3 regions of the Brevibacillus sp. NPDC058079 genome follow, and region 3 is predicted to be linked to each of the others. Evidence: riboswitches for the same ligand, from Rfam matches in the RefSeq annotation. Region 3 holds a riboswitch; each other region holds the start of a gene.

Region 1 (4,342 bases), on a different contig from region 3:
GGAAATCATTTACGTAGGAAAAGCCAAGGTTCTGAAAAACCGCGTCCGCTCTTATTTTACAGGCAGTCATAACGGGAAGACGCAGCTGTTGGTCAGTGAGATCGTGGACTTTGAGTACATTGTGGTATCCTCAGCGATTGAGGCGCTCATCCTCGAGTGCAACCTGATCAAAGAGCACGATCCGCGTTACAATGTCATGCTCCGCGACGACAAGACGTATCCGTACATCAAAATTACGAATGAGGCGCAGCCTCGCCTGGAGATTACCCGTAAGGTATTAAAAGATAAAGCCAAGTATTTCGGTCCGTATCCGAATGCCGGAGATGCCTCCGAGGTGAAGAAGCTGCTGGATCGCCTCTATCCGTTGCGCAAATGCCGCAATATGCCCAAGCAGGTTTGTCTTTACTACCATTTGGGACAATGTCTAGCGCCCTGTGTGTACGAGGTATCGGCAGAGGAAAATCAGCGTTTGGTGGATGAAATCAGCCGGTTCCTCGATGGTGGCCATGATGCAATGAAGCAAACTCTCACGGAAAAAATGCTGCAAGCCGCAGAAAACATGGAGTTCGAACGCGCCAAGGAATATCGCGATCAGATCAAGAGCATCGAAGCGGTGATGGAGAAGCAGAAGATCACGTTCGCTGATACGGTAGACCGCGACATTATCGGGTTTGCTGTGGAAAAAGGCTGGATGTGCATTCAGGTGTTCTATATGCGAAAAGGGAAGATGATCGAGCGTCAGACGACTTCCTTTCCATACTACGGTAGCGAAACCGAAGACTTCATGTCTTATGTGAGCCAGTTCTACTACGACAAGCAAAATGCGCTGCCAAAAGAAATTTTGCTCCCGCAAGAGAGTGAACCGGAGCTTTTGAGTGAGTGGCTGGGCATCAAAGTCCACGCTCCCAAAAGAGGCAAAAAGCATGAGCTCGTGAACATGGCTTCCGAGAACGCCCGTATTGCTTTGCAGGAGAAGTTCGCGCTGATGTCCAAGGACGATGCTCGTACGGTCCAAGCGGTACACAATCTCGGTCACATTTTAGGGATTCCGGTTCCTCATCGAATTGAAGCGTTTGACAACTCCAACATTCAGGGAACAGAGCCTGTGTCTGCGATGATTGTGTTTACAGACGGCCGCCCTGACAAAAAGGAGTACCGCAAATTCAAGATCAAAACCGTCGAGGGACCAGATGATTACGGCTCCATGCGCGAAGTCGTTCTCCGTCGATACTCTCGTCTGCTGAAAGAAAACCAGCCGATGCCCGACCTGATTGTGATCGATGGTGGAAAAGGTCAAATCAGTGCCGCTATGGACGTGCTGGAAAACGAGCTGGGTCTCTATATTCCCGTCTGTGGACTCGCGAAGGATGAGAAGCACCGCACTGCTCAGCTCATGTACGGAGATCCGCCAGAGCCTGTAAATCTTAGGCGTGATAGCTATGAGTTTTATTTGTTGCAGCGCATCCAAGATGAAGTCCACCGTTTTGTTATTACGTTCCACAGACAATCCCGGACGAAAACGATGCTCTCTTCGCAATTAGATGAGATCCCGGGTATCGGTGAGAAGCGACGCAAGCTGTTGTTCTCTCATTTTGGCTCGCTGAAAAAAATGCGAGAGGCGACGGTAGAAGACTTCCGCCAATTAGGGATCGGCGACAAGCTGGCAAAAGAAATCATCGGGCATCTGCGCAAGCTGGACACATAGCAAATGTAACTTTTGGAACATCCTCTTAAAAAGGAATTGATCCATTTTTAGACTCATGATATAATCCGATTCAAACAGAATAGTTAGCCTCACTTCCATTATGGAGTGAGGTAGAGGCGCGAAAACCAAGAGTACCACCCTGAGATCGGGTATCTGTGAAGGGGACGGGAAAGGGGAATTCGCCGAAGTGTGGAGGGAAACCCGCTTTTCTCCATGCTGGGTCTGCGTTGAACAAATGCAGGACTGTCATCTGTACAATGACCAATTGTCAGATGGAGAGCTATCTCACGGTGTGTCAATGTGAGTTTTGATGGTGTTTACTGTCAATCTTCGTTGTCCGCGTGTATTGGGAGGGAGGAACCGGTATGTCGAAACAATAGGCAGCGGCAGGTCTTATTCCTTGTCGGTGCCTTTTTTGTAAAATAAAAATGTAAGACTTTTCCTTATAGAGAGAATAGTGAAAAACCATACGATACGAGATAAATACCAACATTGGATATGAGAAAAGGGAGAGAAGCCGCATGGGGTTGATCGTGCAGAAATACGGAGGCACCTCTGTAGGTACCATTGAGCGAATTTTACGAGTTGCGGATCGAATTATCAGCTACAAAGAGGAAGGGCATGATGTGGTAGTCGTTGTTTCTGCAATGGGGAAATCTACTGACGTATTGGTAGACATGGCCAAGCAGATTAGCGCATACCCATCCGAGCGTGAAATGGATATGCTGCTGACCACGGGGGAGCAGGTATCGATCGCGCTTTTGTCGATGGCCTTGCATACAAAAGGCTACGACGCCATTTCTCTGACGGGCTGGCAGGCTGGAATTACCACAGAGGCGATTCACGGAAGAGCACGGATCAAGCAGATTGATCCAGAGCGGATTCAATCCGAGCTCGGCCGTGGTCGTGTGGTGATTGTGGCAGGATTCCAAGGGATCAGTGACGAAGGTGAAATTACGACGCTCGGCCGCGGTGGATCGGATACATCTGCGGTTACACTCGCAGCGAGCTTGAACGCTGAGAAATGCGAAATCTTTACGGACGTGTCCGGGGTATACACAGCTGATCCGCGAATGGTTCCAGCTGCGAGCAAGCTGGATACGATCTCGTATGATGAGATGCTGGAGCTGGCGAACCTCGGTGCAGGGGTTCTTCATCCAAGGTCAGTAGAGGCTGCGAAAAAATACAAGGTAAGGCTGGTCGTCCGCTCCAGCTTTACTGCCGAAGATGGTACGTACGTTGAGGAGGTTGCCAACATGGAAACAGGAAGAGTAGTAAGTGGAGTTGCACACGATGAAGATGTAGCCAAAATTACGGTTGTCGGCATGCCTGCCAAGGTCGGGACGCTCTCCCGTTTGTTTAATACGTTGGCGGACAATCAGGTGAACGTCGATATCATTATCCAAAGCTCCTATGATGCGTCTGTTACGAACATTTCTTTTACCGTTGCAGCGGATGATCTGAAAAAAGCACTGGATACGCTGGACAGAAACAAAACCGAGCTTGGCTTTGAAAAAGTCGATTTCGAGGAAGGCTTGACCAAGGTATCAATTGTTGGCTCAGGTATGATCAACAATCCAGGGGTAGCTGCCGAAATGTTCCGCGTCCTGGCAGAAAAAGAAATTTCTATTAAAATGGTATCTACGTCTGATATCAAGGTTTCTTGCGTTATTCCCGCAGCTTTGACGGAGCTGGCTGTTCGCAGTCTTCATTCGGCATATGGTCTGGATGTCGAGGAAACCGCGGTCGTGCACGGAGTATAAAACATGGATGGATGCTCCCTCTCCCTTTGTTACAGGTAGAGGGGGCATTTTCTTCATGACGCTACTTGTACAGATATACGTATGTCTGAAGGGCTTTCCATTTCGATTTTGCTAAACGCTTCTCTTGCTTTCCACTGCTCAATCATACCAGCTATGATCCCAGCCTCAAAAGAAAGACTACATCCTAGTCTCTCTATAGACTGATAGCTAAAAATAGAATGAGTGAGCGAATAGACGATAGTTTGCCTGGTCTCCTCCACGATGTCTAGTTGGCCTAATCCGAGCCGAATAAAAGGCATAATCGGGCCAGTTGCAGATTGGATGGGGATTTGGCGGCCCATATTTTTTCCTATCCAATAGAGAATATGGTTTTCACTATCACCTAGCAGGGTGCTGGTCAGCGTTTCGCGTAGAAGATGATAGCCAAGATAGGGCATGTTCATTCTTTCCGCATAGGGAATGGTCTCCGGCGGCAACAGTGCTGCAAGCTGATCCTTCTCTTTCATATGTGCCTCCCTCCTGTCTGTACTAGATTATGAGGAGGGGCTCACATTTATGACATCTTAATAGAAAAAATAGCTAGACTAAACAAAGTTATTCTATCAATGTATTTAGTACATTGATTGTCTTGACGCTCTGTGTCGACAAGAGTACAATTGGATTTGGTCAAAGTTTTGCCCAACTTTTTCTCGAATTTTGACACATTCCGACAAATTCATATGATCTAGCAAACGCAGTCTTTTTGTGAACAGCGTCAAGATGCTCTTCATAAAATGATCGTGGCGGTTTTGCTATGTCTAATGGGTGAGGCAATGGGTTAGGATATTGGGGAAAGGTCTATCAAAACGGACGAAAACCGTTTTGGACCGCTTGC
Region 2 (4,342 bases), on a different contig from region 3:
CAAGTATTGTTGCGTCTTCACTTCAGCGAAGCCTGGCTCCGGTATTTGGTGCAGGTCTCGGCGAATTTGTGTAAACAAGGAAGTCGTCATGCCCTACGCCTCCTTTTTCGTACCTGATCTTACTTTTAATTGCTCCTCAAACACGGCAAGAAAACGGTCCACATCGGCTTTTGTCAACGTCAGTGGCGGAAGCAGACGAACAATCGTTTTCTGCGTCACGTCAACGAGAATTCCTTCGTCAAGGAACGCTTGCTGCAAGTGGCTTACCTCTTCCGGAGTGGAAGAGAGCGGAATTCCAACCATCAAGCCTTTTCCGCGAAGGGATTGCAGCTGATCTGGAAGACGTGTTCGCAACGCTTCCAAGCCCGACCACAGGTACGCAATGACTTTTTCTACGTGAGCGATGAAGGCTGGATCAAGCAATTCATCCAACACGACATTCCCGAGAGCAGCAGACAGTGGTGATGGTGCGAACGTCGTTCCGTGATCCCCTGGTTTGAACTGGTTCATCAGCTTTGGACCAGCGATGACACCGCCGAGCGGAAGCCCTCCCCCTATGCCTTTGGCAAAAAGGATAAGGTCTGGCATTACGCCTGCATGCTCATAAGCAAACAACTTTCCTGTTCTGCCCATTCCTGTCTGGATCTCGTCCATGACAAAGAGCATGCCTTCTTGTTCACAGATCGCAGCTACCTCTCGCAAGAATGCTTCCGTTAACGGCACGACACCACCGGAACCCAAGACTGGCTCCATGAGGACCGCAGCGGGCCTTGCTTCCTGGCAAATCGCTCGCAATCCTTCCGTGTCCTCCACATCCAGTTCATAAACAGGAAAAGCCGGCTGAGGAAAGTCTTGATAGACGTGAGCCTGCCTCGTCAAACGCACTGCTCCGAGTGTTCGCCCGTGAAAGCTGTTGCGTAAGACAACAATGCCTTCACGACCTGCTCCCTCGTTCTTCGTCCATTTGTGAATCAGCTTGATCGCAGTCTCTGTAGCCTCTGCACCAGAGTTGGTGAAAAATACTTTCCCACTAATGCTGTTCGCAACCAAACGCTCGGCCAAACGAATAGCCGGTGTGTTTAAAAATACATTGGATATATGCAAGAAGCGCTCTCCCTGCTCACGCAAAGCCTGTACAATGCGCGGATGAGAATGCCCCAGAACGTTTACAGCAAGGCCGGTAAACAAGTCGAGATAGCTCTTCCCGTTCGTATCGTACAAGTAATTTCCTTCGCCTTTTTCTATGGCAATCGGAAGTCTTTTGTAAGAGGAGACGATATATTGTTCATCGAGCGAACGCCAGTCCATGTGCACTCTCTCCCTTACAGCTGACGTAGCTCCTGCTTGATCTCTGTCTTGGAACGAGTTTTTTCATCGATTTGCTTGATCACACGTGCAGGCGTTCCCGCAACTACTACGTATGGAGGTACATCTTCAATCACGACAGCACCCGCTGCAACGACAGCACCTTTTCCTACGCGTACACCTTCCAGAATGACAGCATTTGCTCCGATGACAACATCGTCCTCGACAACAACTGGCTGTGCAGATGGCGGCTCGATAACGCCCGCGATAACCGATCCCGCGCCGATGTGGCAGTTTTTCCCGATGGTTCCACGTCCACCTACTACAACATTCATGTCGATCATCGTACCTTCACCGATGACTGCACCGATGTTAATGGAAGCACCCATCATGATGACCGCATTATTACCGATTGTCACTTGGTCACGGATAATTGCGCCTGGCTCAATACGCGCTTGAATCCCTTTTGTATCCAGCAATGGAATAGCGGAATTGCGACGGTCGCTTTCTACCACATAATCTTCAATTTTGTCTGCGTTAGCCGCGAGCACTGGCTCAATCTCTTTCCACTCACCAAAAACAACACCAGTAGAACCAGTAATGAAAGCTTTGGAGCTCGCACCGAAGTCGATTCCCTCCAGGTTCCCTTTCACATATACCTTCACTGGTGTTTTCTTTTCGCTTTTTTGAATAAACGCGATAATTTCGTTAGCATCCATCATGTTCATAGTTACATCCTCCTCAAAATAACAGCATGGTAAATCAAAAAAAGCAATGAGTGCATTCGCTATCTCATTGCTTTTGATACTACATAAGCAAATCATAAATAGCGCTCCACAAAAAGACTTGAGGTCCCTTGTGACAGGATGTTCATTTTTCATGAGACACCCCAGCCTGTGCTACGTAGGGGCATAGCATAAGCTTCGGCGCTTTAGCCTTTCTTCCTTCTCCTGCCCCCTGGCAGATTGCGAAAAGACTTACTCTTCTTCGGCGCACCTCTATTTAGAGTATATTATTATAATTTTATTTAACTCTACCAAAATCAATGAAACGTGGCAATAAGAAAAAAGTTATTGACAACGATTCTCATTTTCATTAATTTTATTTGTGAGAATGATACTCATTATCTAATTGGAGGTTTTACGTTTTATGAGCATTTTGATGGTATACGCGAGCATGACAGGGAATACACAGGAAATTGCTGAAGCAATTGCAGAAGGTATTCGTTCAACTGGTGCTGAGCTGGAGATAAAAGAAGTGATGGATGCGAACACAAAAGAACTCGAAGCTTACGACGGAATCTTGCTTGGTGCCTACACATGGGGCGATGGCGAATTGCCAGACGAATGCCTGGATTTTTATGAGGAAATGGACGATATTGACCTCAGCGGGAAAAAGGTAGTTGCTTTTGGCTCTTGCGACTCCGCTTACGAGCATGTCGGTGCAGCTGTTGATATTTTGCTAAAAAAGGCGAGCGAGCGTGGTGCGGAAACTCCTTTGGAAGGTTTGAAAATCGAGCTATCTCCTACTGCAAAAGAAGTGGAAACTTGCAAAGCATTTGGGGTATCGTTTGCTGAATTGCTCGGCTAATTGATGTTTCCCAAATACTCTGGCACATGATATACTATCAATCCAACTTTTTAAGGAGGATTGATCTCATGTCACTACATACAGACGAGATTCTCTTACGGCCTCTCCAACAACAAGACGCAGCCGAGCTCCTAGGGCTTCGGCTGCGTAATCATGACTTTCTCCAACCATTTGAACCGATCCGCCCCGCTTCATTTCTGACCCTCCCAGGACAGCAAGAACAGATTTCGCAAGCACAGAATGATTTTGAACGTGGCACAGCCTATGCTTTCGGCGTATTCACACGAGAATCCGGAAAGATGATTGGACGTGTAGCGTTGTCGAATGTCGCACGCGGCGCGTGGCAAAATGCTACGATTGGCTACTTTATGGATCAGGAGTGCAATGGCAAAGGCTATACGACAGCAGCAGTAAATCTCGCTCTTCACTTTGCTTTAATGGATGCTGGGCTGCACAGGGTACAAGCTGCTGTTATGCCTCGCAATCAAGCTTCCATTCGCGTCTTGGAAAAAAACCGTTTTCGCCAGGAAGGACTTTCGTTACGCTATTTGCAAATTAATGGTGTATGGGAGGACCATCTCCTCTACGCTCTTACTGTTGAGGAGTGGTCTCAGTAATTTCCTCGCTCTTTTCGCTCTCACGCAGCCGCTCCAGGATGCGCCGTTTGCGGTACAGCATCATCCCCGCTTCGGCGACATCCTGTACGGTTGAGCGGTTCAAATACGCCCCAAACAAAATACCTGCAATGGGCACCATTTGAAATAACTTTTTCCACCCAAAGTTTTCAGTGTACGTTACCACGACTTCACGCCATCCCTGCAATTGCGCCATTACCTCTCTCTGCGCATTTGGATCATCAAAGCGGGAGAGCTCAGCGAGTATCGCTTTTTTCCCTACGATGTCTGATGAAGCAAACTGCAAGCATTTGACGACGAACAGCCGCTCCCTCTTCTCTTCAGGTCGATAGCCATAGGCAAGAGCCATCTCTTGTAATACTTTTAGGGATGTCCCCATCAACAACGGGATATCGATCGCGAGGGTAAAAATCCCTCCGAAGCCAGTCGTGGCACCTTGTACCGTGGCAAAATTCGCACGTGAATCCTTTAACTCCATTGCAACATCATTCATGATCGTAAGCGGTACAGCGGCAATCTCCTCTTTGCCAATAACAGACGTGCCCTGTCCCTCTACTCGTTTGCCAAACCGTTTGTAAATCGGTTCATCCTGCACCAAATAAGTTCCACCTGTCTCAAGAAAGGCTGCCATTTCATCTACGGCTTTTCCCAGCTTCTCTTGAACGAAAGCAGGCGTAATCCGATCTAACAGAACAAAAGGAAGTCTGCCAAGCTTTTCCCAGAACCACAAGTCGTTCTGGTCCTTCTCCCAAGCCTCCACTTCACGTAATGCCGTAACTAATGTCTCCCTAGACTCCCTCAAACCCAACAAC
Region 3 (4,342 bases):
CGGTTGCGGCTTTCATCATAAAACACCCAGCGGCAATCCTCGTTGTCACATATTTTGATTCGCTCCAGATGCTGTGGGGCAAGCAACTCCGCGAAAGAAGCTGCAATTTGTGCCATGACGAGTGACCATCCCTCTGCTTGGCTGGATTGCTTTTGCCTGTAGCCGCCCTCCTCATCTACATACAACACCTGCGTATGAAAAGGAGCGAGAGCCAACACTTTGTTCAATTCCGCAAGGTCCTCCTCTTGGAATCGGTCTCCACGGATTACGGCCTCTAGCATACGTCTCAAACGCTCCCGCAATTGCAAAAGAGACGCGGCACACGCCTCATTCATCGGCAGCGGTGCGGTTAGCTTGTATGTCTGCAAAAAGGATGACAGCCATTCCTCTTTCTCCAGACGATTTTCCCCACGACCAGAACCGCGCCAATCCCGCCAATCACTATTTAAAAAATCGATACAAAGCCAGTCCATGTCATCAACTCTCCTGACGAAACCCTTCATTTTTCTCTCTTGTATGACCATACAGGATATGGTAATCTTTATTTGTAACTATCGTAATTGAATTAACTGGTTACACAATCATTTCTTACAGCTATTATAGCGTTTCATCAATCTGTTTCACAGACGAGGAGGAAGCGTATGAATCGGAAGGAATTGCTTTTGCACGGATGGGAATGTGCCTATGACAAGGAAGACTGGTATCCACCCTTAAAAGAAGCGCTTGCCGGAGTATCAGTAGCGGAGGCAAACTGGCGCCCTGTGGGAGAAGCAGCCAACACAATCTGGGAAAACGTCAGCCACCTGCTTTATTACAAAGAACGCCTGTTGCATCGTCTTTTGGGCACCGAATTTCCTGGCTCCGCTGTGACGAACGATGATACCTTCACCCCATCCGGTGGTCCAGATGACGAAGACGCTTGGAAAGCTACCCTCTTACGAATGGAAAGCGTCCATCACCACATTCATGAAAAGCTTTCCTTGCTGACGGATGAAGAGTTAAACCAGATGGCTACCTATAAACCCATTTACCAGGCCGTAATGAGTCTTGTCTTGCATGATGCGTTTCATACAGGACAAATCGTCCAAATTCGCAAGCTGCAAGGCTCCTGGCCTGCCAGACGCTCATTTGAATAACAAAATTTCACATTGATTAATCCCGAACAATCCTTTATAGTTGTTAAATCACATAATTTCATACATGTTATCCTCATCTTTCACGGTGGGGATAGAGGTCGCGGCTTTTATATCATCCTGTACGAGATTCAGAGAAAATCAATGACTCCAGGTAAGGAAAATCCGCCGAAGCTCATATCGCGTCTCTGTGCGATTGGGTTGGGGCTGTACTCGAAAGAGGCAGAACTGTCACGTTTGCATGCCAAGCAAACGTGGTGAGCTATCTTCAGTGAAGGCTTGGTGGGGATTGGATGATACCGCCCTATGCCATTTTTTTGGCTATGGCGGTTTTTTAATTTCCGACCTTCCTTCTCAAAAATCAAGAAAGGTCGTGCAAGCAGCTTATGTCACAAAATCAATTGCAACGTGGTTTAAAAGCCCGACACCTGACGATGATCGCCATCGGCGGCTCGATTGGGACGGGATTGTTTCTCGCGAGTGGAGGCTCGATCCATTCCGCCGGACCAGGTGGAGCTTTAGTCGCCTATCTCGCCATTAGTATCATGGTTTACTTTTTAATGACCAGCTTGGGGGAAATGGCGTCCTTCATGCCTGTTTCCGGTTCGTTTTCGACGTATGCCACACGGTTCGTCGATCCATCTCTCGGCTTTGCTCTCGGCTGGAACTACTGGTACAACTGGGCGATTACCATTGCCGTCGAGCTGTCAGCTTCGGCACTTATTATGAAATATTGGTTCCCGGATACCCCAGCGATATTGTGGAGCGCTTTGTTCCTCGGATTGCTGTTTGCCTTGAATCTCCTGTCTGTGAAAGCCTATGGAGAATCAGAATATTGGTTCGCCTTGATTAAAGTAATAACGGTCATCATCTTTATTATTGTGGGTGTGTTGATGATTTTTGGCATTATGGGCGGCCAAGCAGTTGGCTTCCAAAACTTCACCAAAGGCGACGCGCCATTCAATGGCGGCTTCATGGCCCTGCTCGGTGTCTTTATGATTGCCGGATTCTCTTTCCAAGGGACAGAGCTCGTTGGTGTCGCAGCTGGGGAGAGCGAAGACCCTGCCCGCAACATTCCGAAGGCCATCCGTCAAATTTTTTGGCGCATCTTGCTTTTCTACATCCTCGCTATTTTGATCATCGGGTTGTTGGTTCCATACGATAATCCAAATCTGATCAGTGGCGACCTTACGGATATTGCGATCAGTCCGTTTACGATTGTATTTGAAAATGCCGGATTTGCTTTTGCAGCATCTGTCATGAATGCCGTTATTCTCACGTCTGTATTGTCAGCTGGTAACTCTGGTATGTACGCCTCTACACGCATGCTATGGAACTTGGCGAAAGAAGGAAACGCACCAAAATGGTTCGCAAAAGTAACAAGTAACGGCGTACCGATCAATGCCTTGATCTTGACTGCGCTCATTGGCGCCCTTGCTTTTCTGTCCTCTCTGTTTGGGGAAGGTGAAGTGTATGTATGGCTTTTGAATGCTTCCGGTATGTCAGGCTTCATCGCTTGGCTGGGAATTGCCATTAGTCACTATCGTTTCCGCAAAGCCTTTATCGCTCAGGGTCGTGACTTAAGCGAATTGCCTTATCGGGCAAAATGGTTCCCGTTTGGACCGATTTTTGCCTTCATCATTTGCTGTATCGTTATTTTGGGGCAAAACTACTCCGCATTCGTGGGTGGAATGATTGACTGGTATGGCGTCCTGGTCTCTTACATTGGCCTGCCACTCTTCTTAATCATTTGGCTCGCTTATAAAATCACCAAAAAGACCAAGCTCGTCCCGCTTGAACAAGTAGACTTCAGCATGGATGAATACACGAAGTAATCGAAGAAAAAAATACGGACTTCCGTTATCTAAACGGGAGTCCTTTTTCATATTTGCCAGCATATTAAAAATGGACCAAAAACAGCCGATAGTATAGACAAGAAGCAATTGAGATCCGTTTCCTTCCGTTCTCACAGCTCATACCAGTCATCTGATAAAAGGTAACCAGATCTCCTGCCATCACGACTGAACATGAATCCATGTGAGGAGAGTAGAACATGCAAATCCAATCGAATACCCGCTACCTAACCCCCCAGCTTCCAACTAACCAACCTGCACCCAAAATGGTGACAGGAACTAGTCTGGGATTGCCCAAGCCCGATACTGTAGACCTTCGTTCACACAAGGCACGCGAGCTACCTGCTGATGCCATCGAACATCACAGCGTCCAATTTTTCTTTAGCACAGAGATTAATGAGCGTTTGGATAAAATTTTCGCAGATAAACCACCCGAGGCTCGCAAAGGCTTTGACCACATCCTGGAGCAAAATTTTTTCAACTCCCAATCCACTTACACGGATGAAGAAAGAACTGCTTTGGTAGAAGTCGGTTTAACCCAAGGTAAATATTTGGCAGACCAATACATGGGTGATGAAAAAAATGCTGCTGAATTTTTGGATACCCTCCAGCTGCTTGCTGGAGTCGCCAAAACACGAAAGGTTGACCCTGCAACTGGCAGTGCCAGCTACGTAGAGCTTCCGCAAAAACCACATGGGGCGCCGAACGACTATGTTAATCCGTCCAAGCTGATGGAGCGGTATGACCCAGAAGCCTACAAAAAAATGCAAGCGGCCACAACCAATCAAACAGAGAAAGTAAGCACGCTGATTCAATTCGTCAAAAAGCTGCAACATCGTCCAGACTGGATCGCACAATACCGAAACGAACAAGCTACGCTTCTCTCCGATTTAAAAAATACAAAAATCGCTAACCGCTTTGAGAATGTAAATACAAAGGACGCCACTGAATTTGTTCGTCAAATGAATACGCTCGCTGAAAATACTTCCTTTTCAACCTTCACACCATTGCTACAAACGAATCTTGCCTCTTTTATGAAGATCCTAGCCAAGAAAACGAGTTAACTGCACAAAGATGATCGTCACAGCCTCCGCCCGAACTTTTCCTGGGACTGGGGCTGTTTTTTCGTGTGTAGTACCAGTCTCTTTCCTTTTCCAGTTAAGGAAATTGGCAGGCAGATGGTGGACATACTAACCCGTAAAGGAGGAGACGAACATGGATGACAATCGCGAAAACGACCTGCCTGATTTCAAACAACTGGATGACAGACTGATCGCTCAACCTCCGAATAGCCCAATAATCGCAATCCGTACCAATCTAGACAAGGAACCAAATGACATCGACAATCCGTATGTG

Evidence for each region. A riboswitch is a leader RNA that binds a small molecule or an ion and turns the genes downstream of it on or off. The one in region 3 is predicted to bind lysine.
Region 1: it holds a riboswitch for lysine, as region 3 does, so the genes downstream of both, ACFVS2_RS11555 (aspartate kinase) here and ACFVS2_RS23605 (amino acid permease) in region 3, are expected to answer to the same signal.
Region 2: it holds a riboswitch for lysine, as region 3 does, so the genes downstream of both, dapD (2,3,4,5-tetrahydropyridine-2,6-dicarboxylate N-acetyltransferase) here and ACFVS2_RS23605 (amino acid permease) in region 3, are expected to answer to the same signal.

What each region holds. Positions count from the first base shown of each region.
Region 1 covers NZ_JBHVSO010000003.1:293,916-298,257, reverse strand. The annotation lists gene uvrC (excinuclease ABC subunit UvrC) at 1-1,705, shown strand, start outside; lysine riboswitch at 1,809-1,996, shown strand; gene ACFVS2_RS11555 (aspartate kinase) at 2,227-3,468, shown strand; gene ACFVS2_RS11550 (YslB family protein) at 3,522-3,974, opposite strand.
Region 2 covers NZ_JBHVSO010000002.1:500,127-504,468, forward strand. The annotation lists gene ACFVS2_RS09080 (N-acetyldiaminopimelate deacetylase) at 1-90, opposite strand, end outside; gene ACFVS2_RS09085 (aspartate aminotransferase family protein) at 94-1,308, opposite strand; gene dapD (2,3,4,5-tetrahydropyridine-2,6-dicarboxylate N-acetyltransferase) at 1,323-2,033, opposite strand; lysine riboswitch at 2,125-2,314, opposite strand; gene ACFVS2_RS09095 (flavodoxin) at 2,455-2,895, shown strand; gene ACFVS2_RS09100 (GNAT family N-acetyltransferase) at 2,964-3,512, shown strand; gene ACFVS2_RS09105 (EcsC family protein) at 3,487-4,341, opposite strand.
Region 3 covers NZ_JBHVSO010000008.1:281,038-285,379, forward strand. The annotation lists gene ACFVS2_RS23595 (CGNR zinc finger domain-containing protein) at 1-473, opposite strand, end outside; gene ACFVS2_RS23600 (DinB family protein) at 642-1,136, shown strand; lysine riboswitch at 1,221-1,406, shown strand; gene ACFVS2_RS23605 (amino acid permease) at 1,520-2,968, shown strand; gene ACFVS2_RS23610 (hypothetical protein) at 3,187-4,050, shown strand; gene ACFVS2_RS23615 (hypothetical protein) at 4,202-4,342, shown strand, end outside.